Regions from separate parts of the Paenibacillus lentus genome, predicted to be linked through region 1. Evidence: riboswitches for the same ligand, from Rfam matches in the RefSeq annotation. Region 1 holds a riboswitch; each other region holds the start of a gene.
What was found. A riboswitch is a leader RNA that binds a small molecule or an ion and turns the genes downstream of it on or off. The one in region 1 is predicted to bind cobalamin.

Region 2: another riboswitch for cobalamin. It lies ahead of EIM92_RS20610 (ABC transporter substrate-binding protein); the one in region 1 lies ahead of metE (5-methyltetrahydropteroyltriglutamate--homocysteine S-methyltransferase).
Region 3: another riboswitch for cobalamin. It lies ahead of EIM92_RS01185 (anaerobic ribonucleoside triphosphate reductase); the one in region 1 lies ahead of metE (5-methyltetrahydropteroyltriglutamate--homocysteine S-methyltransferase).

The regions. Positions count from the first base shown of each region.
Region 1 covers NZ_CP034248.1:3,833,817-3,844,348, reverse strand. Annotated here, with positions in the region: gene EIM92_RS17280 (hypothetical protein) at 300-1,136, shown strand; gene EIM92_RS17275 (hypothetical protein) at 1,166-1,360, shown strand; gene EIM92_RS17270 (SDR family oxidoreductase) at 1,508-2,314, shown strand; gene hrpB (ATP-dependent helicase HrpB) at 2,568-5,102, shown strand; gene EIM92_RS17260 (response regulator) at 5,155-5,796, shown strand; gene EIM92_RS17255 (replication termination protein) at 5,993-6,352, shown strand; cobalamin riboswitch at 6,446-6,643, shown strand; gene metE (5-methyltetrahydropteroyltriglutamate--homocysteine S-methyltransferase) at 6,777-9,083, shown strand; gene EIM92_RS17245 (MgtC/SapB family protein) at 9,223-9,936, shown strand; gene EIM92_RS17240 (response regulator transcription factor) at 10,093-10,532, shown strand, end outside.
Region 2 covers NZ_CP034248.1:4,535,128-4,545,659, forward strand. Annotated here, with positions in the region: gene EIM92_RS20580 (methyl-accepting chemotaxis protein) at 23-1,711, shown strand; gene cobS (adenosylcobinamide-GDP ribazoletransferase) at 1,774-2,604, opposite strand; gene cobU (bifunctional adenosylcobinamide kinase/adenosylcobinamide-phosphate guanylyltransferase) at 2,601-3,200, opposite strand; gene cobT (nicotinate-nucleotide--dimethylbenzimidazole phosphoribosyltransferase) at 3,197-4,288, opposite strand; gene EIM92_RS20600 (ABC transporter ATP-binding protein) at 4,351-5,136, opposite strand; gene EIM92_RS20605 (FecCD family ABC transporter permease) at 5,133-6,179, opposite strand; gene EIM92_RS20610 (ABC transporter substrate-binding protein) at 6,176-7,201, opposite strand; cobalamin riboswitch at 7,393-7,648, opposite strand; gene EIM92_RS20615 (methyltransferase domain-containing protein) at 7,719-8,675, opposite strand; gene EIM92_RS20620 (MsnO8 family LLM class oxidoreductase) at 8,790-9,740, opposite strand; gene EIM92_RS20625 (histidine phosphatase family protein) at 9,786-10,376, opposite strand; gene cbiB (adenosylcobinamide-phosphate synthase CbiB) at 10,503-10,532, opposite strand, start outside.
Region 3 covers NZ_CP034248.1:220,655-231,186, forward strand. Annotated here, with positions in the region: gene EIM92_RS01135 (prepilin peptidase) at 1-146, opposite strand, end outside; gene EIM92_RS01140 (hypothetical protein) at 209-616, opposite strand; tRNA gene EIM92_RS01150 (tRNA-Thr) at 1,316-1,388, opposite strand; gene EIM92_RS01155 (MTH1187 family thiamine-binding protein) at 1,464-1,766, opposite strand; gene EIM92_RS01160 (PHP domain-containing protein) at 1,987-2,787, opposite strand; gene EIM92_RS01165 (energy-coupling factor transporter transmembrane component T family protein) at 2,832-3,656, opposite strand; gene EIM92_RS01170 (ABC transporter ATP-binding protein) at 3,640-5,556, opposite strand; gene EIM92_RS01175 (DUF8171 family membrane protein) at 5,637-6,509, opposite strand; gene EIM92_RS01180 (MurR/RpiR family transcriptional regulator) at 6,725-7,555, shown strand; cobalamin riboswitch at 7,706-7,941, shown strand; gene EIM92_RS01185 (anaerobic ribonucleoside triphosphate reductase) at 8,117-10,093, shown strand; gene nrdG (anaerobic ribonucleoside-triphosphate reductase activating protein) at 10,090-10,532, shown strand, end outside.

The DNA.
Region 1 (10,532 bases):
GCGGAAAAGTTTCGAAATAGCTAAAAAGTTAAGATGATACTCCTATTTTTATGGGTATATTGTAATAGATTACCAAATTATTCCGAGCAAATATGATACAAATAGTGGTATAGTAATGTTGAGATTATGACAAAACTGTAAGGAGTGTTTCAAATTTTGGAAAAAGGGTTAATTGTATTGCGTGAAATTTAAGTTATGCGAAAGCCCGGTAAAACACTCCTAGGTTAGTATTACTGCTTTCAATCGATAGTGAATATAGGATTAATGAGTCATACCCGATAAGTTGAGGAGGTGGGCAGATGTTAGTTGCGGATGCTTCCCCGAGTGGAGTAGTTACACTAGAATCCAAAGAATTGATTTATTTAACCGATCTGCTCGGAGCGAACCGTATGATGGGCAAGGAAGATCCCTTTCGCGGATTTTTATTGAATGAGCTGGATGAAGATCGGGATCATGTTCGAGAATCGTTAATCGAAAAAGGTTATCTGACGCCTCGCGGAACCGAGGATGTGCTAACGGTGCCCATGAATGTCATGTCATCTCTTGTAGCGGTATCCTTGGCGGAGAAGGCCTGCTGGGTGAAATATCGCACGGGAACCGAGACATATGAACAATTTCTACATATTGCGGATGAATACGTTGTTAAAGTGGAGAAGTCGAAGGATAATCCGACGCTGCATCAGTTGGACGAAATAAGTGAGGTGCATCATGTGTGTGGAAGCTTGGCGGGAAAAATGATGTGGAATGCTCATTGCCCAGGAGAGCTGCCAGCGCTTATGTTGTCCAGGAAACAGTTTGAGGAAATTGTTCGACAATTGGATTATCTGGATATTGAGGATGTTATGGTAGAGCTGATGAAGTTTACAGATGATCAGGAGGGAGTTATTTCGCTGGCTAAATGCATGAAGACTAATGTGGCCCAGGGAGATATTCGCTTTTTTTCATGGAATGGAGATCAGTGGGAGTCACAGCATGCACAGTTTATAAATAATGATTCGATTAATTGGTTACTTCGTTCCAGTACGAAGGTCGATGAGGACTGGCTTATTGCTACTCCTACGCAAAAGCATCAGTTTAAAGAAATGCTGCTGCATTGGTTTAAGGAGCCCTGCGGCTATGAGGGGCGTAGTCAGTAGTTAGTTCTTATAGTGCGGGAGGAATAAGTTTGAGCCGAATTGATTTAGAGCTTGCAGAGCTGAAAGAGCGGGTCGCGTGTTTGGAGGAGCAGGTGAGCCTTTATCAACAAGCGCCTAAGCGAGGCAGCTATATCCGTTGGTTTTTAACCGGTTTTTTGACAATAGCCGGCCTTATGGTCCTTGGACTTTTTTTGTTAGGTATCATCCAATTTATCGCTTGGTAAATTTTATGTCTTTTTAATATTATTTTGCTTATCCAGTGATTAAATCATACCCCCTTTTGGGTAATCTTGAAACAGACGGCAGAGCGGAAGAAGTGAGTCAGCATGCCTTGTCAATCAACCCAAAATTCCAGTAGGAGTGTGACCTTCATGGCGGATATGCAGGGTAATCAACAACGGTTTCAAGGAAAAACCGCGATTGTTACGGGTGCGGGCTCTGGGATCGGAAAGGCCACCGCCATTAGGCTGGCCAGAGAGGGAGCGAAAGTTGCGCTGTTTGATTTGATAGATGATCGTACGCGCAGCACCGAGCATCAAATTAATCATACCTATCGTGGGGTGTCTCGCTCATTTGATGTCGATGTGTCTGATCCGGTGCGCATGGAGCAAGCGGTAAAGGAAGTGGCGGAGCAATTCGGGCGGGTCGATATTGTGTTTGCTAATGCAGGAATTAATGGAACACTGGCTCCAGTGGAGGAAATGTCGTTTGAGGATTGGCAGCGTACGTTGGGAATAAATTTAAACGGAACTTTTCTTACGGTGAAGCATGCTGTTCCTTATTTAAAAAGGCAGGGCGGGGGCAGTATTATTATAACGAGCTCGATCAACGGTAATGACCGCTTTTCCGGGTTTGGGATGTCGGCTTACAGCACGACTAAGGCAGGGCAGGTGGCGTTTGCCAAAATGCTTGCCTTGGAGCTGGCGAAATTTAAAATTCGCGTCAATGTCATTTGTCCGGGTGCAATTGCGACGAACATTGATTCTACCTCCGAGGTAAGCGAGGAACTGGAGGGGATTATTATTCCCGTCGAATATCCGGAAGGGGCTCAGCCGCTAGCAGAGGGACCGGGGCAACCGGAGAACGTGGCCGATTTGGTAGCGTTTCTCGCTTCGGATGAATCGGTTCATATTACCGGAGCTCGCATCGTCATTGATGGCGCGGAATCTCTGTTGTAGTTAGAATATAATGCCGTTATGCTGGAAGCAGCCTTTAATACCGAAGGAGCACCATGGAAAGGAAGCCCCATCCCAATTTGCGAATTATTATGGGACGGGGCTTTGTGCTGCTGTAGGACAAATGGAACCCATATGGTAAAATGCTATCAGCGTTAATACATATTCAACTATTGCAAGAAAAATTACTGCTTAATGCGGTCTGTCTATTTTATAGGATGTCGCTAGGCGTTTTTCTTAGATAAAGGAGAAGAGAATGACAAGACTTCCAATAGATGAGGTTATTCCAGATCTAAAAACGCGATTGGAGTCCGCTAATGCTGCCATACTGCTGGCGGAGCCGGGGGCAGGCAAGACGACGCGGACACCGCTGGAGCTGCTCCAAGAACCCTGGCTGAAGGGACAAGGCATCGTTATGCTGGAGCCGCGGCGACTTGCAGCGCGATCAGCAGCGGTTTATATGGCTCAGCAGCTTGGTGAGCGCGTTGGGGAAACGGTAGGTTATCGAATTAGAACGGAAAGCAAAGTATCTAGCCGGACGAGGATTACGGTCGTCACGGAGGGGATTTTAACGCGGATGCTTCAGCATGATCCGGCTTTGGTGGGGATTGGGCTCATAATTTTTGATGAATATCATGAGCGAAATTTGCACGCGGATATCGGATTGGCATTGGCGTTGCAAAGCCAAGAGCTGCTTCGCGATGATTTGCGGCCGCTAATTATGTCGGCGACGCTTAATGCGGAGCCGTTGGTTGAACTGTTAGGCGGGGCGGCTGTAATCCGCAGCCAGGGGCGGGCGTATCCGGTGGAGACCAGGTACGCGGATGCGCCGGCAGGCGCAGCTCCCTTAGAGCAAAGAGTAACGCGCGCGGTACGTGGCGCGCTTGAGCGGCATGAAGGGAGCTTGCTAGTTTTTCTACCCGGCGCGAAGGAAATTCGCCGGGTGGAGCGGTCGCTGGTACCGGTGGTACCCAGCGACGTGCTTGTAGCGCCGCTATATGGCGCGCTGCCTGCGCAGCAGCAGCAGCGGGCTATAGCGGCAGCGCCGCCGGGCAAGCGCAAGGTGGTGCTTGCCACGTCGATCGCGGAGTCAAGCCTGACGATCGAAGGCGTGACGGTGGTGATCGACAGCGGCCTGCGGCGTACGGCGCTGTTCTCTGCCCGCACCGGCATGAGCCGGCTCGTTACGGTGCGGGCAGCCCGCGATTCCGCTGACCAGCGGCGGGGACGAGCCGGGCGGACAGCGCCCGGTGTGTGTTACCGCCTGTGGAGCGAAGCGGAGGATCGGCTGCTGCCAGAGCGGACGGCGCCGGAGATGCTGGAGGCGGATTTGACGCCGCTTGCGCTTGAGCTGGCGGCTTGGGGAGCGAGTTCGCCCGAGGAGCTCGCTTGGCTTGATCCGCCGCCGGCGGGGCCGTATCGGCAAGCTGTTCGATTGCTGCAGCAGCTAGGTGCGTTGGATGGAGAAGAACGTATTACCGAGCATGGGCGAAGGATGGCTGAGCTTGGACTTCATCCCCGCTTAGCGCATATGCTGCTTAAGGCAGCGGAGTTAGGTATCGAGCGGCTGGCATGCCTTCTGGCTGCGTTGTTGGAGGAACGTGATTTGTTAAGGGGCTCGGCGGCGGTCCGAGAGGATTGTGATATTCGTAACCGACTGTCTTTGCTTATGAATTCGGAGGGTACTCTTCATGAGAACGGCAATCCCGATCATCAGGTAGAAGATAGAGATATTCAGCGGATCCTGACTATGAGCAGACAGTATGAGCGGAGGCTGGGGATCGAGCAGCGGGCGAGCTCCGAAGCTTCAGTGGGTCCCGGTGAGGATAAGTGGCATCTTGCTTGCGGAATATTGATATCTTTCGCATATCCGGATCGCATCGCGGGGCGAAGAGCCGATGGAAGGTACATACTGCGAAACGGCCGAGGGGCGGCATTTGCTAGGAAGCAGCATCTTAGCGAGGCTTCGTATCTTGCCATTGCTGAGGTGGATGACGAGGGAACCGAGGGACGTATTTTATTGGCTGCTCCAGTGAAACTGGCGGATTTAACGAAGCATTATAGCGAGCATATAAAGGAAGAAAGAGTGTCGGAATGGGACGAGGAGGCAGGGACGGTTCGCGTTCGCCTAAGGGAGACGTTGGGAGCAATCGTGATCAAGGAGCGCCCGGTGCAGCCTGTGGCTGAGGATTTTGCACAGGCTATACTGCATGCTGTAACTTCACAAGGGGTTCATATTCTGCCCTGGAATGATAAGGCGCGCCAATTGCAGGCTCGCGTCCTTTTTTTGCGCAGGCAAAACGAGCGCTGGCCGGACTGGTCTGATGCGGCACTAGCGGATCGTGCCGAGGTATGGCTTGCGCCTTATATTGCAAATTTTCGAAAGCGCTCGGATTTGCAAACCTTATCACTATTGACGATTTTGGAGAATGAACTGGGATGGGAGCTCCGTCAGGAGTTAAATGCCGAGGCGCCGACGCATTTGATCGTACCTAGCGGCTCCAAGATCCTAATTCACTATGATCAGGGAGATGTGCCGTATGCAGCAGTTCGCTTACAGGAAGTGTTCGGAATGATGGATACGCCACGTATCGGTTATGGGAAGGTTGCGCTTATTATGCATTTGCTTTCCCCCGCAGGGCGTCCTGTGCAAGTTACGGCGGACTTGCGAAGCTTTTGGGATAATACGTATTTTGAAGTGAAGAAGGATTTGAAGGGCCGTTATCCCAAGCATTATTGGCCGGATGACCCGTTACAGGCCACGGCGACGCGACGAGTTCGTCCGAAATGAGTGGTGGGCAGTAATTATGAACTAATGATCATGACATAAAGGAGATTGGGCCATGAAGGTGAGAGTTTTAGTCGTCGACGATCATCCGCATGCTCGCGAGGCTATTGGTGAGATTTTATCGGATGACAAGAGCTTTGAAATCATCGGCTATGCAGAAAATGGGGATGAAGCCCTGCTGCAGACTGAATTATGGATGCCTGATCTAATTCTGATGGATATTCATATGCCAGGAAAAGATGGGTTGGAGATGACGAGAGTAATCAAGCTGAAGTATCCTTATGTCAAAATTGTACTCATTACGGTTTCCGACGATGCCGCACATTTATTTGAAGCGCTGAAGCAAGGGGCACAGGGCTATTTGCTTAAAAACCTGGAGCCGGGGACCTGGCTGCAATATTTGCGGGCAGTCGCCAGTGATGAAGCACCATTGTCCAGCGAATTGGCCTATCGGATATTGCAAGAGTTTCCGTTGTCTAAAAAGAATAGTAACGACGATCATCCTCTTACGAGTCGCGAGCGTGAAATTTTGGATTGGGTGGCGAAAGGGATGACCAATCGAGAAATCGCTAAGGAATTGCATATTTCCGATCAAACGGTTAAAAATCATCTGAAAAACATTTTACAAAAATTACATTTGGAAAATCGTGTTCAGTTGACGAGATATGCGATGGAGCAAGGCTGGATCAATCACTAGGCCTAATTTATAATATTTCAATATATGAAAAATTCACAACAATAAGATAATAATATATTTCCTTTGCTTCGCTCGCAATTACTTCTTCTACCCACGTCCCTTGCATCTATCAGAATCGTATCAAAGCGCATGTAGCCGCTGTTGTGAAAATTTCATAACTGCTCTATACTTTTTGATAGGAGCAGGAGGTGAGAGAATGGCTTTTATGATTGCGCAGCGGGCGTATATAAAGCTATATTTAATCACGATGGTAGAACAGAGAAGGGGCTATGGCTACCAGATGCTTGAAGAGTTGAAAGAGGAGTTTAAGCCATTCGGCTACAATCCTCCACAAAGTGAAATTTATCGGGCGCTTCATGAACTGGTGCAAGAAGGGGTACTCTACCGGACAAAGCAGTTGAAGGGGAATGACCCTAGTGTTGATTTTCAGGAAATCGTGCTTTATCATTTCACCGATGATGGTCATGAGAAGGCAGATCTTTATAAGAAGCAAGTCAAAGCCGATTTAGACCGTTGTATTGGAATGTTGAATAAAGCTGTAGCCGATAATTATTAGATTTTGCATGTTTTTGCATAATTATTCGATAACTAATCCGATTTGTATTGTATTATTTGTTAACTTGAAGTAACATAAATTTTATATTCATAATTGAATATTTTGGGAACAGGTGCTTCAGTTGGATTCAAATTGAAGCTTAATAGGGAAGTCCGGTGTAATCCCGGCGCGGTCCCGCCACTGTAACAGAGGAGCTGGAAGCGATAGTGCCACTGATGATTATTCATTGGGAAGGTTGCTGTCCAGTCATGATTCTGAAGCCAGGAGACCTGCCTGTTCTGCCAGCACTGATGTACCTACGGGAGATAGGGAGGTGTTAAAGATTCGAGCCATCGCATGTCTTGACGAAGGTCCTCTTTAGCCATTCCAGCTAAAGGGGATTTTTTTGTTGCTGAATAAACATACACTGGGGAGGTATAAAACAATGAGTCATACGGTTAAAAGTGGAAATTTAGGCTATCCGAGAATCGGTGGCCAACGGGAATGGAAAAAAGCGATTGAAGCTTACTGGGCGGGCAAATTGGAAGAGCAGCAGCTGCATGAGCAGCTGACGCAGATCCGGCTTAACAATTTGCAACAGCAACGGGATCAGGGACTTGAGATTATTCCCGTAGGAGATTTTACGTATTATGACCATGTTCTGGATATGGCCGTGATGTTTGGTCTAGTACCGGAGCGGTTTACGTATAATGGTGGCGAAGTACCGCTGGATACGTATTATGCTATCGCACGCGGAAATAAGGAAGCGACAGCCAGTGAGATGACGAAGTGGTACAATACGAATTATCATTATATTGTTCCAGAACTTGGCGCAAGAAAACCGCAGCTTACGGTCAATCGACCGCTTGTCGCCTATCGGGAAGCCAAGGAGAAGCTGGGTATTGAGGGCAGACCGGTACTGATTGGATTATACTCCTTCCTTAAATTATCGAAGGGTTTCAATGAAGCTACCGAATGGGATCACTGGGTAAGCCAGCTTCTTCCTTTATATATTCAGATTCTAAAGGAGCTGATCGCAGAAGGCACGGCTTGGGTTCAATTTGACGAGCCATCTTTAGTGACTTCAGTAACCAACGAAGATATAGCTCGCGTAAAAGCGATTTATGAGAAGATTCATCGTGAAGCTCCAGAAATTTCGATTCTATTACAAACGTATTTTGAAGCGATTGATCGCTACGAAGATGTTGTTTCACTGCCTGTGGCCGGGATCGGCTTGGATTTCATTCATGGCGGAGACGGTAACCTTGCTGCCCTTCGCAAATTCAGTTTTCCGCGGGGTAAGACATTAGGTGCCGGAGTCGTTGATGGTCGTAATATATGGAGAACCGATTTGTATCGCCAAGCTGAGCTCCTGCAGGAAATTTTGACATTAGCACCTGATGCGGACATTGTCGTTCAGCCGTCCTGTAGCTTATTGCATGTCCCTGTATCTGCTAAGCAGGAGCAGGAATTAGACACTGTACTTCATGAGGCTTTGTCTTTTGCAGAAGAAAAACTGGATGAGATTGTCGCGTTAAGCAAAGCGGTTAATCAAGGCATCGAAAGTGTTAAGTCCGCTTTTGAGAATAATCGCATCGCTCTGGACAATTTGGCTAAGGATCCTGCCCGGAACCGTGCCAACGTCTCGGCTGCGGTTCAGAAAATTTCAGCGGAGCCGGCCGTAAGAGATAGCGAGTTCGTGGTTCGCCGTAAGAAGCAGAAGGAGAAGTGGCATCTGCCTGTCCTTCCAACAACGACGATCGGCAGTTTCCCGCAAACGGCAGAAGTGCGTTCAGCCCGTCAGAAATGGCGCAAAGGCGAGTGGAGTCAGGAAAAGTATGATTCTTTTATTAAGGAACATATCCAGAAGTGGATTTCCCTGCAGGAGGAAATCGGTATCGATGTACTGGTGCACGGCGAATTTGAAAGAACCGACATGGTGGAGTTCTTTGGTGAGAAATTACCGGGCTTCGCCTTTACTAAAGGAGGCTGGGTTCAATCCTACGGTACTCGCTGCGTAAAGCCGCCGGTCATCTACGGAGATGTTGATTTCGATCAGCCGATGACGGTGAAAGAGACCGAATATGCTCAATCATTGACAAATAAACCGGTAAAAGGAATGCTGACTGGCCCGATTACAATTCTGAATTGGTCCTTTGTGCGCAGTGATTTGTCGCGGGAACAGGTAGCATATCAAATCGCGCTGGCACTGCGTAAAGAGGTTGAAGCTCTAGAACAGGCAGGCATTGAGATGATTCAGGTAGACGAGCCGGCACTGCGCGAAGGGCTTCCCCTGAAGCGGGAGGATTGGAACGGGTATCTGGACTGGTCGGTCAAAGCGTTTCGAATTACGACCTCTACAGTTCGCGATACTACGCAAATTCATACACATATGTGCTACTGCGAGTTCCATGATATTATTGATTCCATTCGGGCTTTGGATGCGGATGTCATCTCCATCGAGACCTCGCGCAGTCATGGCGAGCTTGTTCACAGCTTCGAAGAGCATACATACGATCTCGGCATCGGCCTTGGCGTATACGACATTCATAGCCCGCGGGTCCCATCAGTTGAGGAAATGACCTCCATGATCGATCGAGCGCTGCAAGTACTGGATCCTGAATTATTCTGGATCAATCCGGACTGTGGCCTTAAGACGCGGGGAGTTGAAGAGACAGTTCAATCCTTGAAAAACATGGTGCTGGCCGCTAGCAAATACCGCGCTAAAGAGTCGGCAGTCAGCACTAATTAATACGCGGGTTTTTATTTTAAAGAAGTAAACAATGAGACTACCCTGAATAGGTTATAAATAACCTGAGGGTAGTCTCATTTTGTTGCATAAATATTATAATTACACTTATACTCTCTCTATATGTAGGAGGAGATTATGAATGTTACTGGAATGGGAAATTATTTTTAAACTGTTTATTGCACTACTGTTCGGTCTGTTTATTGGTATTGATCGTCAATTGAAGCAAAAGCCACTTGGCATAAAAACGAGCATGGTTATTTGTATCGCGAGCTGTTTGGTGACCATTGTATCCATCCAATCCTTCGCCAAATTCGCTGGTCCGGATCATCCAAATATGGATCCAATGCGTTTGGCCGCGCAAATTGTCAGCGGGATCGGTTTTCTGGGAGCAGGGGTGATCTTGCGCAGAAGCAATGAAGGGATTTCCGGCCTAACATCGGCAGCCATGATTTGGGCAGCCTCTGGCATTGGCATCGCCATTGGTGCAGGCTTTTATTGGGAAGCGGGGCTTGCGGTGATTCTGCTCATTTTAGCAGTGAATTTTGTACCTTATATGATCAAATGGCTTGGCCCTTATAAATTGAATCAACGTGATGTTTCCGTCAAAATTGTGATGGAGGATTCAGGCAATGTTACTGATCTCATCCGCATTATTGAGCGGAAGGACGAGAAAGGCCCTGAGGCTAAGTGGAATCGTCATCGCATTCGGCGTTTGAAGATTAAGGATTTGGAAGAAGGGCGCCAGCGGATCGATATGGTAATTTCCGCTTCAGAACGTGAATATACAACGGAAATATATCATTTTATACGAAAAATCGATCATGTCATCAGTGTTGAGGTGGAAAACTTGTAGTATTTATAACCTTCCAATACATTAATCCGTTCTTTAGATATCAGAAGGCAGTTGATCCCTCTGTTTAATCTTTTTATTTACAATTACGTAAATAGACCATGTTATGATAGAGCTAACTTGGTATAATGAATAACCGCCAAAAGGATGGATTATTGAATGAGTAAACAAATTTTAATTGTTGACGATGATGATAAGATCGCGAAACTGATCGAAATATATTTACTGAATGAAGGCTATCGTGTTTTTAAGGCTGAAGATGGTTTAAAGGCGCTGGAAATTGTGGAACAGGATCAAATCGATCTGGTCATCTTGGACATTATGATGCCCGGGATGGACGGAATTACAGTCTGCATGAAGATTAGGGAGACGCGTACCACACCAATATTAATGCTTAGCGCCAAAGATGGGGATATGGATAAAATTACAGGATTGATGACCGGGGCTGACGACTATATGGTGAAGCCGTTCAATCCCTTGGAGCTGATTGCACGCGTCAAATCGCTGCTGCGTCGTTCGTCATACAGTATGCAGCCTTCACCGTCCCCACAGGATCATATTATTAATTTGGCTTCCCTGCAAATCGACAAGGAAACACA
Region 2 (10,532 bases), 700 kb from region 1:
AATTTTAGGAGGAAATAATGTCATGCTCGGAATCAAGCACTCAATCAGCCGCAAATTCATGACAACCTTTACCGTTGTCATCATCTTATCTTCCCTATTGTTTAGCATCAGCTTTTATTTCGTATCCATGGGGATCATCAACAAAAACGTTCTGCCCCAGTTTGACAAGGTTCTACATACTAGTACGCAGGATATTTATCGCAACCTTAATACAACGATGTCCCTCCAACTGCTCAATGGGGGAGAAAACTCCCGCTTTGGCGTAGAAGCCTACTTAACGAAGAGTGTGGAGGATTTTCAATTACATACAGTTTATCTAGTTCATCTTCAAGATGAGCAAGCCACAGTCATTGCGACCAGCTCCGGCTCTACCCTAGAAACCTCTGACACCATAGCCATTCAAGATGCGATGAGGCAAGCATCAGCTGGCAAAATAGCGATTAGCGAATTATACCAGGACCAATTTGGCTACCATAAGACGGCTTATCTCCAGGTTCCAGGAAGTGATCTGCTGTTGGCCGTCGGAATAGATGCTACCTTTATCAAGGAAAAGCAGACGGAAATTTTATGGATCTGCCTTGGCATTACTGCCGTAATTATATTTCTCGGCATTACCGCAGCCTATATGGTCAGCAAACGAATTACTAAGCCAATCAGGAACCTGGCACAGGTCACGGAGAAAATGGCACATGGCGATTTCCGGCAAACGATTGAGGTTCAAGGCCATGATGAGTTAGCCCAGCTGGCAGCAAGCTTCCGCACCATGACAGAGCAGCTTAAAGGAATGATCACCAATGTCCTTCATACTTCCCAGACGGTCGTTAATACATCAGACAACTTGCTTGCATCCGCACAAACCTTCGAACAATTAATTTACAGCTCAAATGAAGCTACGCAGCAAGTGGAAGCAGGCAGCTCTACGATTGCCACAACTGCTGCAGAAAATGCGAGAGCCATGGAGGAAATTTCTGCAGGCATTCATCATATCGCGTCTTCCTCGGCAGAAATCACCGAGAAAATTGGGGAAGCATCGGATAAAGCCATATCAGGCAACCAGATCGTTCATGATGCTGTCACTGAAATGCTCCAAGTCGAGGAAGCGGCCATGGAATCCATGAACCATATTTCGCTCATGAACGAACGCTCCGCAGCGATTGCCCAAATCGTTGGAACGATCATGGAAATCAGCAAGCAGATTAACATTCTAGCGCTCAACGCTGCCATTGAATCAGCCCGTGCCGGTGAACATGGAAGAGGCTTTGCAGTCGTAGCCGAGGAAATACGCAAGCTCGCCGAGCAATCCCGCATCGCTACGGACGAAATCGGTGACTATCTTCTCGCCATTCAAGATGAAGCCAGCAACTCTGTACGTGCAATGCAGCGTGTCAGCGATGAAATCCAATCTGGAACGTCTCGCGTTAAGAGCGCAGAAGAAGCTTTTTCTCAGCTGGCAGCATGGATTCAAAACATTAACTTGACCGTACAATCCATCTCTTCTTCCACCCAACAGGTCTCTGCAAGTGCAGAAGAAGTGACAGCTTCTGTAGAAGAGGCAGCAAATATCACCGCGAAATCCCTCGTCACGATCGAGGAAATTGCCCATAACTCCGCAAAGCAAGCGGACGAAATCAATGACCATGCCAATGCCGTGCGTAACCTGCATGAAGGTGCACTTTCCTTACGTGAGTCCGTCCGTCAATTTATCATCTGATAAATCCGTACAAATTATGAAAAGTAATGCCGTGCTATGGAATAATAGCACGGCATTACTTTTTATCTGCCAAAAATAATAACGGCAGCCAATAGCACCACTGCCTCTAACCCTTCATTCAAAGCACCATACACATCACCTGTTAATCCGCCTAATCTCTTGCTGATCCTAGCCGCCGCCAGCGTGCCGACGAAGCATACAATACACGGTACGATCAAATAATAAATCAAGAAGAGCATCCAGGAAACAGGCGGTATCAGCCACCAGGCTACTAGCGTCAATCCGAGCGCCGATAGCAATAGAGCGACTATAGTTGAAATGGTGATATCACCTGCCGTCTGCCCATGAAAGCGCTCCGCAAGTCCCTCGCCTTCCCGCGCCGTCGGCCAGACTTTTAATGCATAGGTCATAAACCAGCGGCTCCACACGGTTGCCATCAACAGCGCGGCGCCTATGTAGACAAAACCAGAACCTATTAAGGTTGCCAGAAGAGACATTTTAAAGAGAAGGAGCAATACGCAAGCAATAACTCCCATAGCGCCGACTCGACTGTCCTTCATAATCTCCAGCATCTTCTCCCTGCTGCGATAGCTAAGCAGCGCATCAGCCGAATCCATCCAGCCGTCAAGATGCAGACCCCCGGTCAGCCAAATCCAAGCCGCAAGTGTAACAACTGCCGCGGGCATCGGCGGCAGAAGCCAAGCGGAGAGTGCAGCGACCACGCTGAGCACAGCGCCGATGGCGAAGCCCACGAGCGGATAATGCTTCACACTGCGCCTCAGCACCTCTGGCGTGAAATCCACTTCGAGCGGAACAGGGATTCGCGATAAAAACTGGAACGCCGCCGCAATCGGCCGATCCTTACTTTTATTGCGGTTCATGCTTCTGTTCATAGCTTATACTCCCTGCTCTTTAGTTCGATCGGAATGCCTGCGGTAACGAGAAATACCTGTTTTGCGATTGTGGCTAAACGCCGATTCATGACGCCGGCCAAGTCCCGATATAGCCGCCCCAAAGGATATGCGGGAACAATGCCACTACCCACCTCGTTGGTCACCACCACTATAGTTCCGTTATAACTGGCGATCGCTTCCATCAGCCGATCTATTTCCTCCATTGCCTTGGCCTCACCATCCGTTTGCTCGCCAACAGAGAGCAGAACATTAGACAGCCACAGCGTCAAGCAATCGATCAGTACAGCTGGAGAGGGTTCGACTTCAGGATCAGAATGCGCTGCCCCCATCGCCTCCCGCCCAGTATCGCTTAGCTTCGTCAGCAAATCGCCTAGTTGGAGCGGCTCTTCGATCGTCTCCCAACTATAATCTGTCGTCTCTCGCCCCTGACGATGCAATGCTATCCGCTGTTCCATTTCGATATCGAAGGCTTGAGCTGTGGCGATATAATACGCCCTGCCAGCATGCTTCATGCACCAGCGTTCGGCAAAGCTGCTTTTTCCGCTGCGAGCTCCGCCCGTCACCATGACGATCACTTTGTATTCACTCCATTATCCATGCCAGCCGATGGCTCGCCTGAGGAAATTCCCGCACTTTCAAAGGTAGCCATTTCCTTCATAATCCGGCAGGCTCCATCAATCAAATGAAGCGCAAGGGCGCCTCCGGTTCCTTCTCCAAGCCGCATATCAAGCTCAAGCATCGGAGAGAGGCCAAGCGCCCGCAATACCTGAATATGCCCAGGCTCCTGCGAATGATGGGAAGCAACCATATAATTTACCGTCTCCGCGCATAATTCCTTAGCGATTAAAGCGGCTACACTGGAAATAAATCCATCGATAACGACAGGACAACGATAAGCTGCTGCGCCTAATATGACACCAGTTAAACCTGCAATTTCCAGGCCACCCACTTTGGATAGGACATCCAGTGGATCTTGGGCATCCGGTTGATTCAACGCGATAGCCCGCTCAACTACAGAGGCTTTGTGATGCAATGTCTGCTCATCGATGCCTGTACCCCTTCCCACACACTCCAAAGGAGCAATGCCCGTCAGCACGCTCATCACCGCAGCGCTGGCTGTTGTGTTGCCAATTCCCATTTCACCTGTCACGAACAATGTTGTACCTTTATCCACAGCATCCTTTACGACAGCAACCCCAGTCAATAGAGCGGCCTCTGCTTCATTACGGCTCATCGCTGGACCAGCAGCCATATTGGCCGTTCCCATTCTAACCTTACGAACAAGCAGATCCGGGTGACTCAACTCGGCATTAACTCCGACATCCACACACAGTACATCAGCACCTGCTTGACGGGCAAACACATTAATTGCCGCCCCGCCAGCCAAGAAATTCAATACCATTTGTGGAGTAACCTCAGCCGGAAAAGCACTAATCCCTTCCTCACATACACCATGGTCTGCGGCCATCACGATAATTGCACGCTTATCAAAGCTTGGCTTCACTTGTCCTGTGATTCCAGCAAGCTGAATCGCCAGCGCCTCCAGCTTTCCAAGGCTGCCCGGCGGCTTGGTCAAACGATCCAAATGCTCCGCTGCCGCTGCCGAAGCCTCCCTTTGCAAAGGCGATACTAACTTGATAACGTCTGAAACGGAATAACTCATTTTATAACCCCTTCCTCTAATTTCACTTCAGCACAACTAATCATTAACAGCCACTCTTCCTGCTAGATCCCGTGCTCGTTTCGCAACAGCAGTTGGGGTACCTGGCGATCCGGATGCATCACGGCATAAGAGTCCACTTCAAAGAGTGACTTCACTATTTCCGGGGCAATAATTTCACTCGGCTTTCCTCTGGCCACGACCTTTCCTTCACGCAATGCAAGCAGCTTATCACAATACAATGCAGCCAGATTCAAATCATGCATTACTGCAATGACGGTTAATTGTTCAGCCTGCTGCCAGCTGGAGATCAATTCCATAAACTGCATTTGATAGTGAATGTCGAGATATGTCGTCGGCTCATCCAGCAGGACGACCTCCGGCTGCTGCGCCATCACTTTGCCAAGTGCAACCCGCTGTCTCTGCCCGCCACTCAGCACATGCAATGGCTTGTTCTCCAGTCCCTGCAGGTCTAGGCGGTTTACGATCTCGTCAAGCAACGCCGCCGCACCGTCTCCCGTTTCTTGTCCCCGCCAGTTTTGAAAAGGAAATCTGCCCATTTCCAGAACCTGACGCACTGGAAAAGCCATCGGCGGCAAACCATCCTGCTGAAGTACAGCCAGCTTCCTTGACAAAGCTTTGCGTCCATAAGATGGAAGTGACTTGCCCACTAGCGAAATATCCCCAGCCTCCGGTCTCTCAACACCTGACAAGAGGTTTAACAGCGTCGTTTTTCCGCTGCCGTTGGGCCCGATGATGCCCCAGAACTCTCCCCGCTGAACATGCCAATCGACTCCCTTTAGCACCGTTTGCCGACCATAGGTCTTGCATACGCCTTGAACATGAATCATTGCAGCTCCTCCATTCTCCGCTTCTTATTACGATATAGCAAATAAGCAAAGAAGGGAGCGCCCACAAATGCCGTAACAACACCAAGCGGTATTTCTGTAGGGGCAAGCACCGTTCGGGCTGCAAGATCGCTCCACATCATAAAGATTCCCCCGCCAAGCGCGGAGAGCGGAATAATCAAACGATAGTCCGGACCGGTCATCAGTCTGATCATATGCGGTATGACCAGCCCAACAAAGCCGATCACCCCAGACACAGACACAGCAGCCGCAGTCATCAGAGTAGCTACCAGCAGTACAAGCACCTTGGTTCGATCGACATTCAGCCCGGAGTGAGCCGCATGACGTTCTCCCAATGCAAGCAGGTTCAAGCTACGGGCTTTACTCCACAAAAACAGCATTCCAATGACCAAATATGGGAGAAGGATGATCGTATACGACCATCCACGCAAACTTAAACTCCCCATTGTCCAGTACATAATTTCATTGATAGTCTTCTTCGACATTGCCGTTAAAAACGACACAATCGCCCCTAGAAAAGACTGCATAACCACACCTGACAAAATGAGGCTCTCAATCGGGATTTTTCCGTTCTCCCTAGCGAGCCACATGACAACAAGCAGTGTACATGCACCTGTTACAAACGCAACTATCGGGAGCGTGAATACACCGACCAACGAAAACTGCCAGCCAAAAAAAATAAGTGTGGCAGCACCGACCGCAGCTCCCGAGGAAACGCCCAATGTAAAGGGATCAGCCAGCGGATTGCGAAGCACACCTTGAAATGCGGCACCGGCCACTGCGAGTGAACCTCCGACTAACATGCCCAGAAGTACTCGTGGCAACCGAACCTGCAGAACGATCTGCTCTGCCGATATATCCCAATCTGATGTTATCAAGCTGCCGATTCCTGGCAGCTGCTGAAGCAAAATACCTATAATCTGGCCGGTGGGCAGAAAGACGGATCCAACGCCGATACAAATCAGCAAAGTAACAGCCAGAAGTATCATGCCCGCCACTGCGTATCCTGCCAATTTCTTCGTCATTGCGGGATCAATTCCGGATAAATGGCTTTGGCAATTTCAATTAACCCCTGAGTAACGCGAGGGCCGGGACGGCTTAATAAATTATCATCAATCCCAATAACCCGATCCTCCTTGACGGCCGTGATTTGATCCCAACCACCGCGAGTCTTGATCATTTCGCCGATCGTTTTATTGTCCTCATAGCGTATGTTCCCGCCAAATAAAATAACATCGGGGTTAGCCTTAATAATATTTTCTTCGTTAATTTCATTCCAGCCTTCAAGATCCGATGCTACGTTCTCGCCTCCAGCCAGCGTGATCAATTCATCCATATACTCGCCTTTACCGACCGTCCAGCCCGGCGAAAACTCAATGTATACTTTTTTGCGTTGATCCGGCGTTAACGTTTTAACAGCATCCAATACGAGATCGCGTTCTTTTTCCATTTGCCCTACCACTTCTTCAGCTTCTTTTTTCCGGTCAGTGATCTCGCCAATTGCTCTAATATGAGCCAGCGTTTCTTCCAATTTGTTCGGGTTGGACTGATAAACCTTAACACCAAGATCGGTTAAGCTTTTAACGGTTGCCGGGTCGATCAGGCTGCCCACCACCACAACCAAATCCGGCTTTGCGGCGATGACGGCCTCAACGTTAACCTGGGAACCGCCCATTCTTGGCTTATCCTTTACGGCTTCGGGATAATCGTCGTTGTCAGATACGCCCACGATTTGTTCATCAAGACCCAAAGCAAATAATCCTTCCGTCTCAGAAGGAGCCAGCGATACGATCCTTTGAGGAGCAGCCTCAAAAGTAAACTCCGCACCTGTTGAATCCGTCACCGTCAAAGGATAGGTTGTTTTTTGCGCATCGGATGCTGGCTGCTCCTGCTCGCTCTGTCCCGTTTGATTGCTCTGCTCCTGCTGGGCAGGTGTACTGGTTGCGTTATTGTCTTGCGTGTCCTTAGTGTCCTTGCCGCACGCTGCCATCACTACGAGTACAACTACTAAAACCAAAATACCCCAATAATGCCTAAATTTATCCATCCTTCTCTCTCCTTATCGGTATCTTTTAATACCCATAAATTTTAGCTATTAAATGGAAAATTGAGGGAAACAAGAAAAACCCCATCCGCTCAGGATCGGGCTACGTCTACAAGACTATACACACTGTTCAAGCATCCGGCTTGTCCAGTATATAGCTCTATCAGCAGAACGTCTTCCTTTCCTCGAAGGAACGTCTCTTCTTCCCGTAGGCAGGTCTCCTGACTCCAGGTTATCGATTCAGCTCGCCTTCCCATCCTCGAAGCTTCACTCCAATCCAGGCGTACTGCGCTGGCTATAGCGGTGATTCAACGAATGACAGTGGCATTATGAGCTTCATCCCTGTTTACAGTGGCGGGACCGTGCCGGAATTTCACCGGCTTCCCTTTTAACCCGAGACGTCAGTTGTGGATCAACTGCCGATTCGGGACCTACGGATTCTTTCCATTCATTTCACTAAGCATTCTAGCATTAGCGTCTGTAATGGATTATAGGCGAAAACCGCCCATCTGACAATCATTTATACCCTCTGCCGCGGCTCACATAACCAAATATGTCTAATGAAAGAACTTTTTCTGACCGTTCCGTAATCACGAATCATAAGGCCCGATCGAGTCAGTTCCTCCTCAAGCGGTTCCGTCGACACGATGACAGCTCTTTGACTAAAACGCTCTATGCTGCCCAGCATTTGTTGACGCTCCTCCGGAGAAAGAACGGAACATAAATTATAGGGCATATCCACGATAGCTGCATCATAAGGCTCGTTCACTTCATTCAGGTCACCTAGAATAACCCTTCCATCGTCATACCCGAAATGCCGTAAATTCATCTTCGCCCCCCGAACAGCCAGCGAATTAATATCCCTGCCTACAATATCGATCCCCATAGATAACGCCTCAACCATCACATTCCCCATCCCGCAGCATGGATCAATCACCTTCACGGCATGCGGATCAGGAACCGCTATGTTGACTAATGCTCTAGCTACGGGCGTACTGAGCCCGGTGGAATAATTGCGCGGCTTATTTTTATGACGAAGCCATACCGGCTCCGCTTCATGGAAAATCCCAATCGACCAATGACCACGGATTGAGATCAGCCCAAAAGTTATGTCCGGTCTGCGCATTTCCGCCTTGCCGCGAATTCGCCCCCCTATCTGCCGCTCGATGTCACGCTGCTCTTCATAGGTCCGTAAATCTCCCCGCTTCATACAGATAACTTTAAAGGTTCTATCATTCAAACGCAGCTCAGCGACTTGCGCTGCAATGCTGTCCAAGCTGTCTCCCGTGAATAATATATCCATTCGAGAAGAAATAAAGGGGCTTCGGCTCAGATCAATCTGCCTAGTCGTTTCTACATACCCTGCGCTTCCCGGACGCTGCCCAAACAAAGCTTCCAGCTCCATTTCACACAGCCGCCGCTCATTGTCATGACAGGCATAAATATAAATATACCGATCAATACCATCTCTACACATCGTGATTCATGCCTCCACCTTCATCTTCCTGGATTACGCTGTTTAAGCCCTTGGCTAATAACACCTGCACAGTAACCTCTAACTATTAGCCCTGGCAATCGTACCGGCATCATCCTAGTCTTCCCATTTCTGCAGCGCTTCTGCCAGCAGCCGATACCCCTCCAGCCTGGCTGTATAGTCAGGAATAGGCGAAACGATCAGAAACTCATGATTGCTATACTCATGCTGTAACTCCTTAAGCTTAAAATATACGCTATGCGGCATGCCGATAATGTTATGGAATGAACTTCGCCCCGTTTGGCCTGCAGTATTATCCAACACTTGCTCCCAGTGTGCCGCCTCTTCTTCCGTAGCAGCACATACAACGCTTACGGCAAGCATCGTCTTTGGCTCGCTCTGCAATGCGGTTGGCCTAAAGCTAGCTCGATAAGAGTCAAGTACATCAGTACCGTCCCGCTCACTCATAAAATGGCCGAAGACATAGCCCGTTCCGAATTTCGCGGCATATTCAGCACTCTTCATGTTCGTTCCAAGCATCCATACCACGGGTTCGATTTGCGGTTCTGGACGCGCAATTACAGCATGTCCATCATACTTATAATTGTTCTGAAGCAGCTCTAGTAACGAGCCAATCGTCTTCGGAAGCTCCGCGACCCGCTTCAGAAAATTGCCGCTCAAAGCCATAACAGCATGAGCTTCTCCCCCGGGCGCCCGCCCGAGCCCCAGATCGACCCGGCCAGGATAGAGGGCAGCAAGCAGCCGGAACCATTCCGCTACTTTTAGCGGACTGTAATGAGGCAAGAGAACAGCTCCGGAGCCAAGGCGAATTCTTTCCGTCTTGGCCCCGACATGAGCAAGCAGCACTTCAGGCGAGGAAGAAGCCAAGCCGGGCATATCATGATGCTCAGCCGTCCAATATCTCGCATAGCTCCACTTCTCTGCATGCTGCGCCAAGGCCACAGCTTGTCTCAGCGCCTCTTCATCGGTACTCTCCGGCAAGCGGGGTACCAAATCCAGTACACTAAGCTGTAATGGCATATGTGTACTGGCTGTTATAACCGGCATGCGCATCACTTCCTTATCGTTGTTAGTTCGGCTATTTTTGCCCGCCTATATATTTAGCCTCAGAATACCGCCAGCCTTCATCTGCGTATCCCAAAACCCCTTCTTAGGTAGCAGTAGAGAGGCAACGAGTGAGATGACACCGCCATGGGTAATGACCAAAATCCGCGCTTTCTCTCCAGTATTTGCCCGAGCATCTTGATTCACTATATTTGTCCATTCTTGAACTACCTCAGCAACCCGCCGTTCGAATCGTTTCCATGCTTCTCCCTCAGGCGGGATAACTGACTGCGGGTCGTCGATCCACGCACGATAATGCGGATCTTCCTTCAGCATCTCATAGGTCTGGCCTTCCCAGTGTCCGAAGTTCATTTCCCGCAGTCGCGAGTCATAGCTCGCTTGTCCGACAAGATCCGGTCTGACCCGGGCCAGCGTCTGACGGCAGCGCAGAAGATCACTGCAATATATAGATGAAAAGGAAATACCTGCCAGCTCCCGTTCAAGAGCGCACAATTCGGAAGCTTCATCGTCAAGCAGGGCCATATCCGAGTGTCCCTGATATCGCCGTTCCATATTCCAGCGCGTTCGTCCATGACGGGCAAGCCACAGCTCTGCTGTATGATCCCTTGGTTTTTCCAATCCCCATCACCTCCTGAGCAGCTTTATAAGTTATCGGAAATTGGCACCGCGCCAGGCTTTATGCGAGGAGCCTGACGTAACAAAACGGGGGCTATAAATATTAGCGGGCTTCTCGGCATTAGGCTGTTATGACCCGTTAAACCCGCAGCTCAATAC
Region 3 (10,532 bases), 1.7 Mb from region 1:
TTAGGGATTCTACGATGCTTTATATCCGTATAACTGAACCAGAAACACAAGGGAATTAGTGAAACAACTAGAACTAGAGTAATTAGTTCCATCACTAGATCAATGCTACTAGTCGCCCTGGGAAGTATAAATAAATCTGTTATCATATCAAACACTTCCTATTCAAAAAATAAGAAAGCCGTGCAGCTGCGCACGGCTTTCTATCATTTTATTTTGTGTTCCTCAAATTCTGTACATCATCATACATCGAGCCGTAAATCTCGACCTTTTTCGTAATACACGCCTGTAAGCCGTTCATACCGGCAGCTGACGTAGAAATCCTTACAACATACTCTCCATCTGGAGCATTTACAGATGTGAAGTACTTTCTACTTTTATACTTCTTGCCTGATTCAGATTCAACTTGAACTTCTGGCAGCTCCCAGGTAGCCGTATTACGGTCACCGCTGGTTTTTTCTAGCTTAACTGTTTTCTCTAGCTTTCCTTGGGAATTGTAAATGCCCGCATACACTTCGTCAGGGCCATAATAATATCCACCAATCGGCCTAGCTGTTCCTGCCAAGCCTACTGGAACCTTAGTCTCCCAATCAGTGCTGTAGGCGGTTTGAACCTTCAATTCAAAACCATACCCTGCTCGGGTGATCTCGCTCGCATTCTTATTATGTTTTTTCGCATAAGGAATGATCTCCTTTTGCTGAATAATTCGACATTAGGAAGGATTTCCCTGCCTTACACACCAGGGGGCTGGACTTAAGCTAACGGCCAGTAAACATTCTCTAGGCGCTCAACGATTCCGATCACATAAACATCCTTATAAGAGTCATTCATACGCAATTTGACTGCCTGGCGCGTCTTGAGCTTGTGTCATAAAGCGAGCGATCAGTTCCTTTTCCTGGTCATCCAGCTTCAAACGCTGTCGTTTCAATTCTTCCTTCGCGTATAACAACCGCTTCTCTCAATGCGTGCAGAACAGAGATTGGCTAATCCTTGACAAGATAGTTAAGGAACATCCAAATTTCCCAAAGATACGTTTTCAGGATCTTAGATATACTCATATAACACTCCCCTTAAAAGGGGTATCTTACCCAAAAATTGTTCAAGAACGCCTAGACCATTTGTCATTCACGTACTGTCAACCCCCCAAGAAACAGTATTAAAAAACTACGGTTCATCCATTCTTGGAGAACAACCTAATCCCGAAAATAACACTTTAGTCGAATAAAGGGTAGAACAATGGTAGACGAACACGTTTTTTAATAAAAACAGCGCGGCCCCGAAAACCTCGGAAGCCGCGCTGTATCTGACTTTAGCAAGATGCTGGTGAAGGGACTCGAACCCCCGACCTACGCATTACGAATGCGTTGCTCTACCAACTGAGCTACACCAGCATATTCACTAATTAAATTGAAACAAAAATATTATAACTCGATCTAAAAATTTTTCAAGTCCTCAAATTCAGGGATTTACTGTAACTTCGCCTGCACCGAACGAAGCTTCTGCTCCGAGGAGCTCTCTTTGTCGCGCCGATCATCAATCTTGATCGAGGTAGATACCCGCTGTGCACCCGAGTGAAACGGCGACTCATGGATCGCCCGGATCGCGGCGAATACACTATCCAGCGACCCTTCAATAATCGTGCTCATCGATGTCAATGAATATTGGATGCCTTCCTGTCTCTCTAATACTCGCTGCAATTCCGCCACATAAGGGCTTAAACTAGTCGTTCCTGTCCCGATAGGGATCACCGTAACCTCCGCAATCGCCATAACGCTACCTCCTTGAATCAACATTTAGACACTTCTTTATTGTAACTTTTTCCACCCCCTCATTTCAAATACCTTCCACGTTCCTCCAAACTTCGGGAGTCTAAGGAGGCTACAAGCCCTGTGGGGGGCCCCTCTCCCCTATTGAAACAAAAAAGGCCGAGACCTTACCCGAACCGGTCAGCCTCGTGCCTTGTATTGATTTCCTGAAAGCCCTAGTCTCCTAAGCCATTTCCCCCAGCTCCCGCAAGTCCTCCCCGCCTTCTCCCGAAATAGCTAATTCCTTCTTTAACAAGGATTTGATCAAATTGGCCGACTTCACCTTCACGTCCAGGCAGGGTGAGACCTCGACCTTATACGCTCCTCGCCGGATGAGCTCCCGCAGTTCCTCTGCTGTCCCGGCTTCCTGGGCAAACTCATTAACGACGCTTCCATACTGCATGAATTGGTGGGTATCGCTTCCTCCAACGACCGGACGCCCCAGGCCCAGCGCAAATGCATCGATTCGACTGCGATAAGTCTCTAAGCCTTGCGAATAAATGTCCTTGCCATTCAGGTCAAAAGCATCCAACCGTCCCAGCAGCTCCTCCGGCAAATGATGAAGCGGCGTCCCAATTCGGAAAGGGTGTGCGCCGATACGCAGAAATCCCTGCCCCTCGCTCCAGTCCAGCAGCGTCTGAAACTCGATGAATCGCCCCTTTTCCGTATAAGGCTCAAGACGTTTCCGCAGCTCCAATACCCGCTCCCGATCTCCAATAAGCAGAATATGCCCAGTCTCTTGGATATCCACTTCGATGCCGGGAAACACTTTCATCCCTTCAGCCAAATAATAGCCTTGCTCATAGGGATAATGCCGATCCAGCACCTGGTAAATGTCCTCATATCGCAAGGTGTTGAAATGCTCCGTCATCGCCACGGCATCCAGACCGCTTTTTCCCGCCTCAGCCATCATTTCCTTGAAATAGGCGTGGCTGAAGACTGTTTTCTTAGCAAGCTTGACATGGGTATGCAAATCTATTCTCATGAGGTTCTCCTTTGCTTTACAAATTAGTTACTTCAATATATAGGCTATATTGAGATTTGAGCCGCCAGAACATATAACATCATGACGTATAGTCCGGATACAACTAGAAATACGGCGTCGCGCATAGTGAATCTCATGTAGGATAGCTTAATTCTTTTGACCTCCGGCGAATGGTAGGCGTAGGAGAAACCTTTGGCTTCCAGCGCCTCAACGGTCGTGCGTGTACGTTTGGCGATGCTCAGGATTAATGGATAAAAAGACAGCACCGCTATTTTCAAGAAGTAGACGATACTCCGCCAGTACAGCATCCCATGCCTTTGCGGAGCCACGCCCCGCAGCCGGAAGGACAGAAATATATGATGGTATTCCTCCACCAGACTTGGGAGCATCCGATAGCCGTAAGCAATGCCGAACGACACCTGCTTCGGGACGCCGATGCGGAGCAGCCCGTCGCTCAGTCTCTCCGGATCCATCGAGCAAAATGCAGTTATGCTAGCCATCGAAATAACCGACAGTTTCATCGTTAGCTTCAACAAGGGCAAGATCGCCTCGCCGCCTCCGCTGAACAGCCAGGACACGATAAACAGATATCCCACTTGGCTCATCAAGCCAAGGCACAATATCAGTATAATTAGCGGGCTTACCCGTGACAGGATTGTGGTCACGACCATAAACAGAAACATCCCGAGCAGCAGAACCTCGTTATGAATGAACCATGGCGCAATACCGAAGTACAAATACCAGAGAAACAATGTCCGCGGATCCAGCCTGGCAAAAAAAGTATCGCCGTTGCCATAGGCCGTGTTGAGCAGTTCGATTTTGACTCCTTCCACGGACACACGATCCATCAGCTTACGAACATACTCCATCCTTTGCCGCCTCCCTCCTCGATTCATTCCAGCGCTGTGCAAATTCGTCCACCGTATAGCATAGCGGCAACATGTCTAGTCTGCGGCTAAGCTCCATAATTTGCGGCGCCGCCAGGCCCGCTTGCAGCAGTAAATCTGCATCAGCAAACACCGACTCCCGCGTGCCGTCCCGGATTATATCTCCCTGATGCATAACAATGACACGATTGGCCCATTCCGCTACAAGCTGCATGTCATGCGTAGCCACAATGACGGTCTCCACATGACGGTTCAATTGCAGCAGCAGGCGAGTGATATCTTTACGGGTCGCAATATCGAGATTCGCGGTCGGCTCGTCGAGTAAAATCACGGAAGGGTTCATCGCCACGCCAATCGCCAACGAGGCACGCCGTTGCTGGCCGCCGCTAAGAAGCCGACCGTCCCGATGCTGCAGCTCGGTTAGCCCGAAACTCTCCAGAATGGCGTCTACCTTAGCCTGGTATCCGTCCACACGGCGCGCCTTCAGAAAGAACTCCACATCCTTGCGAATTGAATCCTCAATGAACATTTCCTCCGGATTTTGATAAATATAGGTCACTGTATTGGCGAGCTGCTCAGGCGTCGTCTTGGCCGTATCAACTCCTTTAACGTGAATATATCCGTTCTCCGGCTTGGTCACCCCAGTAATCAGCCTCATGAAAGAGGACTTCCCTGCCCCATTATTGCCCACCAAAGCAACCAAGTCCCCCGCCCTAAACGATACACTGACATCCCGCAGCACAACCTTACGCTCGCGGCTCACTGTTCGGTAAGAGTAACGGATATGCTTCGCTTCAATAATGACATCCCTTCTCTCCCCCCTTGTCCCTTCTTCCGTGCAATAAATTCCTGAACCCGTGGCAACATCGTTGCCCTTCACCAGGTTCAGCCCGCCAACAGCCTCTAGCTGTTCCGATATCCTCAACCGCTGGAAGTAGTCAACCGCCTCGTCCAGCGTTACAGGATAGGGTGCGCCGACACCCATTCCCACATCACTCGATCCACCAGCGATCTGGGAACCGAACCCCATCTTAGGCAAGTTGGTAATATCCTCCCTTAACTCGGCCCTACTTAGCCCGCTCCCGCCTTTCCCGGCAGCTTCCGCCACTTTGTCGGCAGCCTGAGTCACCTGCGGAGGATAGATCTGGCTGGCCCGCAGCTGCTCCAGTTCCAGAAGCGCCTCCTTTACCGGCTTCGACCACACCGCTCGGCCTTGGTTCAACAGCACAACCTGTTTGCAATATTCGGCGATAAACTCCGTATGGTGCTCGATGACAATAATCGTTTTCCCATACTGCTCGTTCAACTGCTTAAGAAGATCATAGATATCCTGGGCATGACGCGGATCAAGCTGGGCAACCGGCTCGTCAATAATGAGAATATCCGGATCCAGCGAGACGGCTCCCGCCAAAGCCAACTGATGCTTCTGCCCCCCACTTAACTGCCAGATGAACTCCTTCGGGTCAACATTTAGATCAACTAAACGTAACGCTTGTAATCCACGTTCCAGGTAATCCTCGAACCCATAATTCAGCGGAGCAAAACTGGCATCATCCAGCACGGTCGGACGTATCAGTTGATTCTCAAAATCCTGATACACATACCCTACATGGCGCGATAGCTGGGCAACATCATGCTCCAGAGTCTGCAGCCCGTTCACAAGGACGCTCCCTTCGAAATCTCCGACATAATAGTGAGGGATTAGTCCGTTTAGCGTCTTGCACAGCGTTGATTTTCCGCTGCCATTACCGCCGATGACGGCGATGAAGTCGCCGCGCTTAATTTGCAATGTTACCCCATTCAAGACAGGTACCTCTGAGCCAGGATATGTAAAGGTAACATTATCTACAGATACGATCCAATCAGGCGCCGAATTTTTCATCACGGAATTTTTCGTCACGGATATATCTGTTTCTTTCCATTCAGTCCTATGTTCAACCATGCCTTACCCTCCATCCTGCTTTAGATCCCGGTTCCTGCTGTTCTCGACCGCTTCCCCCGGCGAACCAGCACCCAAATCGTAAGACATGCCACTACGGCGGCAGCCCCGATACTAACCCATACGAACCAACCGCCAATACTGTTTAGGTAATCCGCATCCCATTCCATGAGCGCCATATCAGATTCCGAGAGAAATTCAGCTACGGCTGCCAAAAGAGCTAGTATAATGGAAACGACAATTAACCTAGGGGCGATAATTTCACCCAGTGAATATTTCATCTTATTATTTCTAGGTTTCATGCCAAGCAGCGGTTCGATTTTACCGTACAGTCGAGGCACCAGGTACAGCGTTGGCAGTAACGCGAACAGAATACCTGAGAACAATACATCGTTCAAAAAAGCCACTCCTTCAACCACGACGACGCTTTGCGCCAATCCGGGGACTGCTTCAAACTCTTCAACACCAATCCATACCTTAGCAATATCGACCGTACAGCTGATAAATTGGTGAATAATGACTCCGGTCATGGCTGCCACGCCCACCTGCCTGCGGTTCTTTGGATCGTTGACAAGTGTTCCAGCAATGAACATCGCTAGCGAGAAGGCGATAAACTTCTCCAGCTCGCCAAGTCCGCCGAACTGCCCCAGCATAATTTCGCCAAAAATAACTTCGCCCAGCGCAGCACCAACCGCCGCATAGAACGGATGAAACAAAATGCACAGCGTCAGCGGAATGAACGCAAAATATTCCACCGACAGCTCGATCGGCCCCAACCGAACCGACGGAATAAGCTCGGTGATCATATTGGACAGACCGTATAGCGACATCGAAAGAATAAATACCATCATTTTTTGTGATTGGGTTAACACATATCTTTGCCTTAATTGAGCCACTAACTTCCCCTCCTAGCCTTAGATAGCTCCACTATAAAGAGGAATTATTAAGCGACCATCCCTATCGTGTAAATGATATGTAAAATTTATTTCATTTTATCCAGTAGTGAAAAAAATATATCATTTTTGATTGAATTTCATGCCCCCGCTCTCCCTTTTATGTTAATCTAGTGCTATCAACTCACTCATCAGGTATAGAAAGAGAGGCCAACCTCATGAACATGGACTGGAATGTAGATTCCTTATCTCCGGGTCAATATAAAATTGCCGACTATATTCAAAAAAATATGCAAACCGTACTCTTTCTAACCGAGCAGGAAATCGCCGATACTCTGGGACTCAGCATTGCTTCTGTATCGAGGTTTTGGCGCTCTGTCGGGTTTAAAAACATTAAAGATTTCAAAAATCAGCTGCGCGAGCATTTGGAAGTTACCCCCGCCGCTAAAATGAAGAACATCATGAGTAAAGCAGACGCGAACTCCCTTCCCGGACAACTGTTCGCTTCGAGCGTGGAGCACCTGGAAAGCACGCTGCAGTATTATTCCCAGCAAGCATTTGAAGCGGCGGTCGATGCTATCGTCACGGCAAGAAGGATATACCTCTATGGCCCAGGTCCCTCGTCCGGTCTGGCCCACCTGATGCACTATCGCCTCAGCCGCTTCGGTCTATCCATGCACCATCTTGATCGCGGGGGCAGCGAGTTATTCGAGGATCTGCTCCATATCACCGACGAAGATGTCGTCGTCCTCTTCGGCTTCGTCCGATTGCTGCCAGAAGCCAGGGTGATCATCCAGCATGCCAAAGAACGCGGCTACCTTACACTGCTGATCACCGATCGCCTCGTCTCCGACTTTTCGGGTCAAAGCGATATTACCCTGTATACCAGCCGTGGAGAGATCTGGGAATTCCATTCGATGATCGCCCCGACGTTTATGGTAGAGAACTTAATCGTTGCTGCCGGGATGAAAAACCAAGATCTCCACCTGCATAAATTGGAACAATTAAACCAACTGCGCAAAAAGTACGACCATGAGCTGCCGCGATAAATGTTCACAATTTTTTTAATGTCTTCCTCCGTCCCCCACTCGCCGCACCAGGATTGCTTTCAACTGTTTTTTCATGATTTTTCAACCTCCTGCTAGTGAAGACACCTGTTTACAAACACTATATATTGGGGTAATCTTAGTTGCAGACAACCAAATATAGTGGAACCGGGTGATCCAGCCATCAATACGAGGCTGGGGCTTAAAAGGGAAGTGCGGTGCAAAACCGCTGCGGTCCCGCCACTGTGACCGGACGTTCAGGGAGTTGTTTTCCAACATCCTTGTAATGCTTCACTAACAAGAAGCCACTGGAGATGGCCAGCCATCTGCGGGAAGGCGTTAGCGAAGAGTCCGGAAGCCAGGAGACCTGCCCGCTTTCCATTGACACCAAATAAACCTGCGAGGAACAGGTAGGTGTCCGCTTGCAGATTACATAGACTTTCATCAATCTTTACTGAGCCGATGAAAATTTCAACGCGCATTCGGGCATTTTCAACCTTGCATGGTCGAAAATGCCTTTTTATATGCTTTTAATGTCTAGTTTTTCGGGAGGGAAACTTTGTTATGGCGATTATGAATCAGGTTTATGCAAGCCGCCAAGACATGTTGGAGGAAGTTATTACATTAGGAGAAGAAATCGTGGAGAGCCGCAACCTTGAAGTTCTGCGCGAGAATGCCAATCTGAATGGCGAAAGCTTCTCCGGGAAAATGAGCAAGTTCGGCAGCGAGTATGCGAAATGGTATGCAGGTCACTTCGTCATGCCTAAACAGCTCGTTCAGGCGATTCAAGACAATTTTGTTTACGTTCACGACTTGGATCAATATGCGATTGGGACGACAAACTGCATCTTCATTCCATTCGACAAGCTGCTGCGGGAGGGATTCAATACTGGTAACGGCAGTGTAAGACCGCCGAACTCCATCATGACGGCGATGGCACTTGTGGCGATCATTTTTCAGTCCCAGCAAAATGCGCAATACGGCGGCGTATCCGCCAACAAACTCGATCACGATCTGGCGCCTTATGTGACCAAATCCTTCAGCAAATATTTCCGCAAGGGCTTGGATTACTTCGAAGAAGGCGACATGGATGCGGATTACGGCTTCATCACCATGGCTCGTGGCGATCTTCAGGCGCAGTATCCGAGAGCCTTCAAATATGCGCTTAAAGAGACCGAGAGCGAGACGCTGCAGGCCGCCGAAAGCCTCATTCACAATCTCAATACGATGTCGAGCCGGGCGGGTGGGCAAATTCCATTTACGAGCATCAACTACGGCACCTGTACTTCTATAGAAGGACAGCTTGTCATCCGCTCTCTGCTCACCGCAACGATGCGCGGGCTTGGCAGCGGCGAAACACCGATTTTTCCAATTCAGATTTTTAAATGCAAGCAAGGCATTAACCAGCAGCCAGGCGAACCCAACTATGAGCTGTTCCTGAAGGCGGCGGAATGTTCCGCAAAGCGTCTCTACCCGAACTTTGCCAACCTGGATGCTCCGCTCAACTTAATGTATTACGATCCGGAGAACCCGGATACCGAATTCGCTACGATGGGCTGCCGCACGCGGGTGCTGAGCGACCGCTTCGGCCGCAACCATCTTTCCGGCAAAGGCAATTTGTCCTTTAACACCTTGAACCTGGTCAAGCTTGGCCTGGAGCACGGTATTGTATTGGGGCAGCGGCAGACTGCAGACGAGCAAGGCTTCTACCGTGAGCTGGAGCGCTATCTGGATATCGCTTTGGACGGGCTTCTGCACCGCTTCCAAATTCAAGCGTCCCAGAAAGCGAAGGCATCCGACTTCATGATGCGGGAAGGCGTATGGGAAGGCGGCGAGCAGTTGAATCCCGAAGATACGGTTGGTGATTTGCTCAAACACGGCAGCTTGTCAATCGGCTTCATCGGGCTCGCGGAATGCATGAAAGCCATGTATGGCAAACATCACGGCGAAGATGCCGAGGTATATAATAAAGCCTACGACGTGATTGCCTTTATGCGTGATTATTGCGACCGCCAGAGCGAGCGCCATAATCTGAACATTACCTTATTCGCTACGCCAGCCGAAGGCTTATCCGGTAAATTCACCAAGAAAGACCGGGCCAACTATGGTGAGGTACCAGGGGTTGTGGACCGCGAATATTATACGAACTCTTTTCACATTCCGGTATATTACGATATCAGTGCAGCTAAAAAAATAGAGCTAGAAGCCCCTTTTCACGGGTTATGCAATGCAGGAGCGATCTCTTACATTGAGCTTAATGGCAACGCCCGCAGCAATCCGGCTGCATTCCTGCGCATCATTCAGTACGCGTTGTCGCAGCAAGTCAGCTATTTCAGCATCAACCATCCGATCGACCGCTGTTCGGGCTGTGGATTTGAAGGTATTATCGGTGCGGTCTGCCCATCCTGCAACGCCAGCGAACAAGACGTCCATATTCGTCGGCTGCGGCGCGTGACCGGGTATTTAACCGGGGACTTCCAGACGCGCTTTAATGCCGCCAAGCAGGCTGAGGTTCGCGATCGTCTCAAGCATTCAACATGAACATTTGCGGCTATTACCCGGAATCGATTAATGAAGGTGAAGGATTGCGAGCAGCGCTCTTTATCAGCGGATGTCGCCATTACTGCAAAGGCTGCTTCAGTCCGGCCACCTGGAATTTTAACTACGGCGAACCCTTTACCCCTGAACGGGAACAGGAAATTATCCGGGACATCGCTGGCAATCCGTTATTAAGCGGACTATCGATTCTCGGGGGAGACCCTTTTTTCTCGGCGGGGGAGGTCAGTGCGTTCCTCGACCGTTTGCGCGAGGCAGCAGGCCCTGTATCCGTCTGGATTTACAGCGGTTATACGTTCGAAGAGCTAATCGAAGACGTGAAGTCACCGGAATATGAACTGCTACGCCGCTGCCAAGTATTAGTAGATGGGCGCTACGCCGATGAGTTACGGGATCCCTCCCTACTCTATCGCGGCAGCTCCAA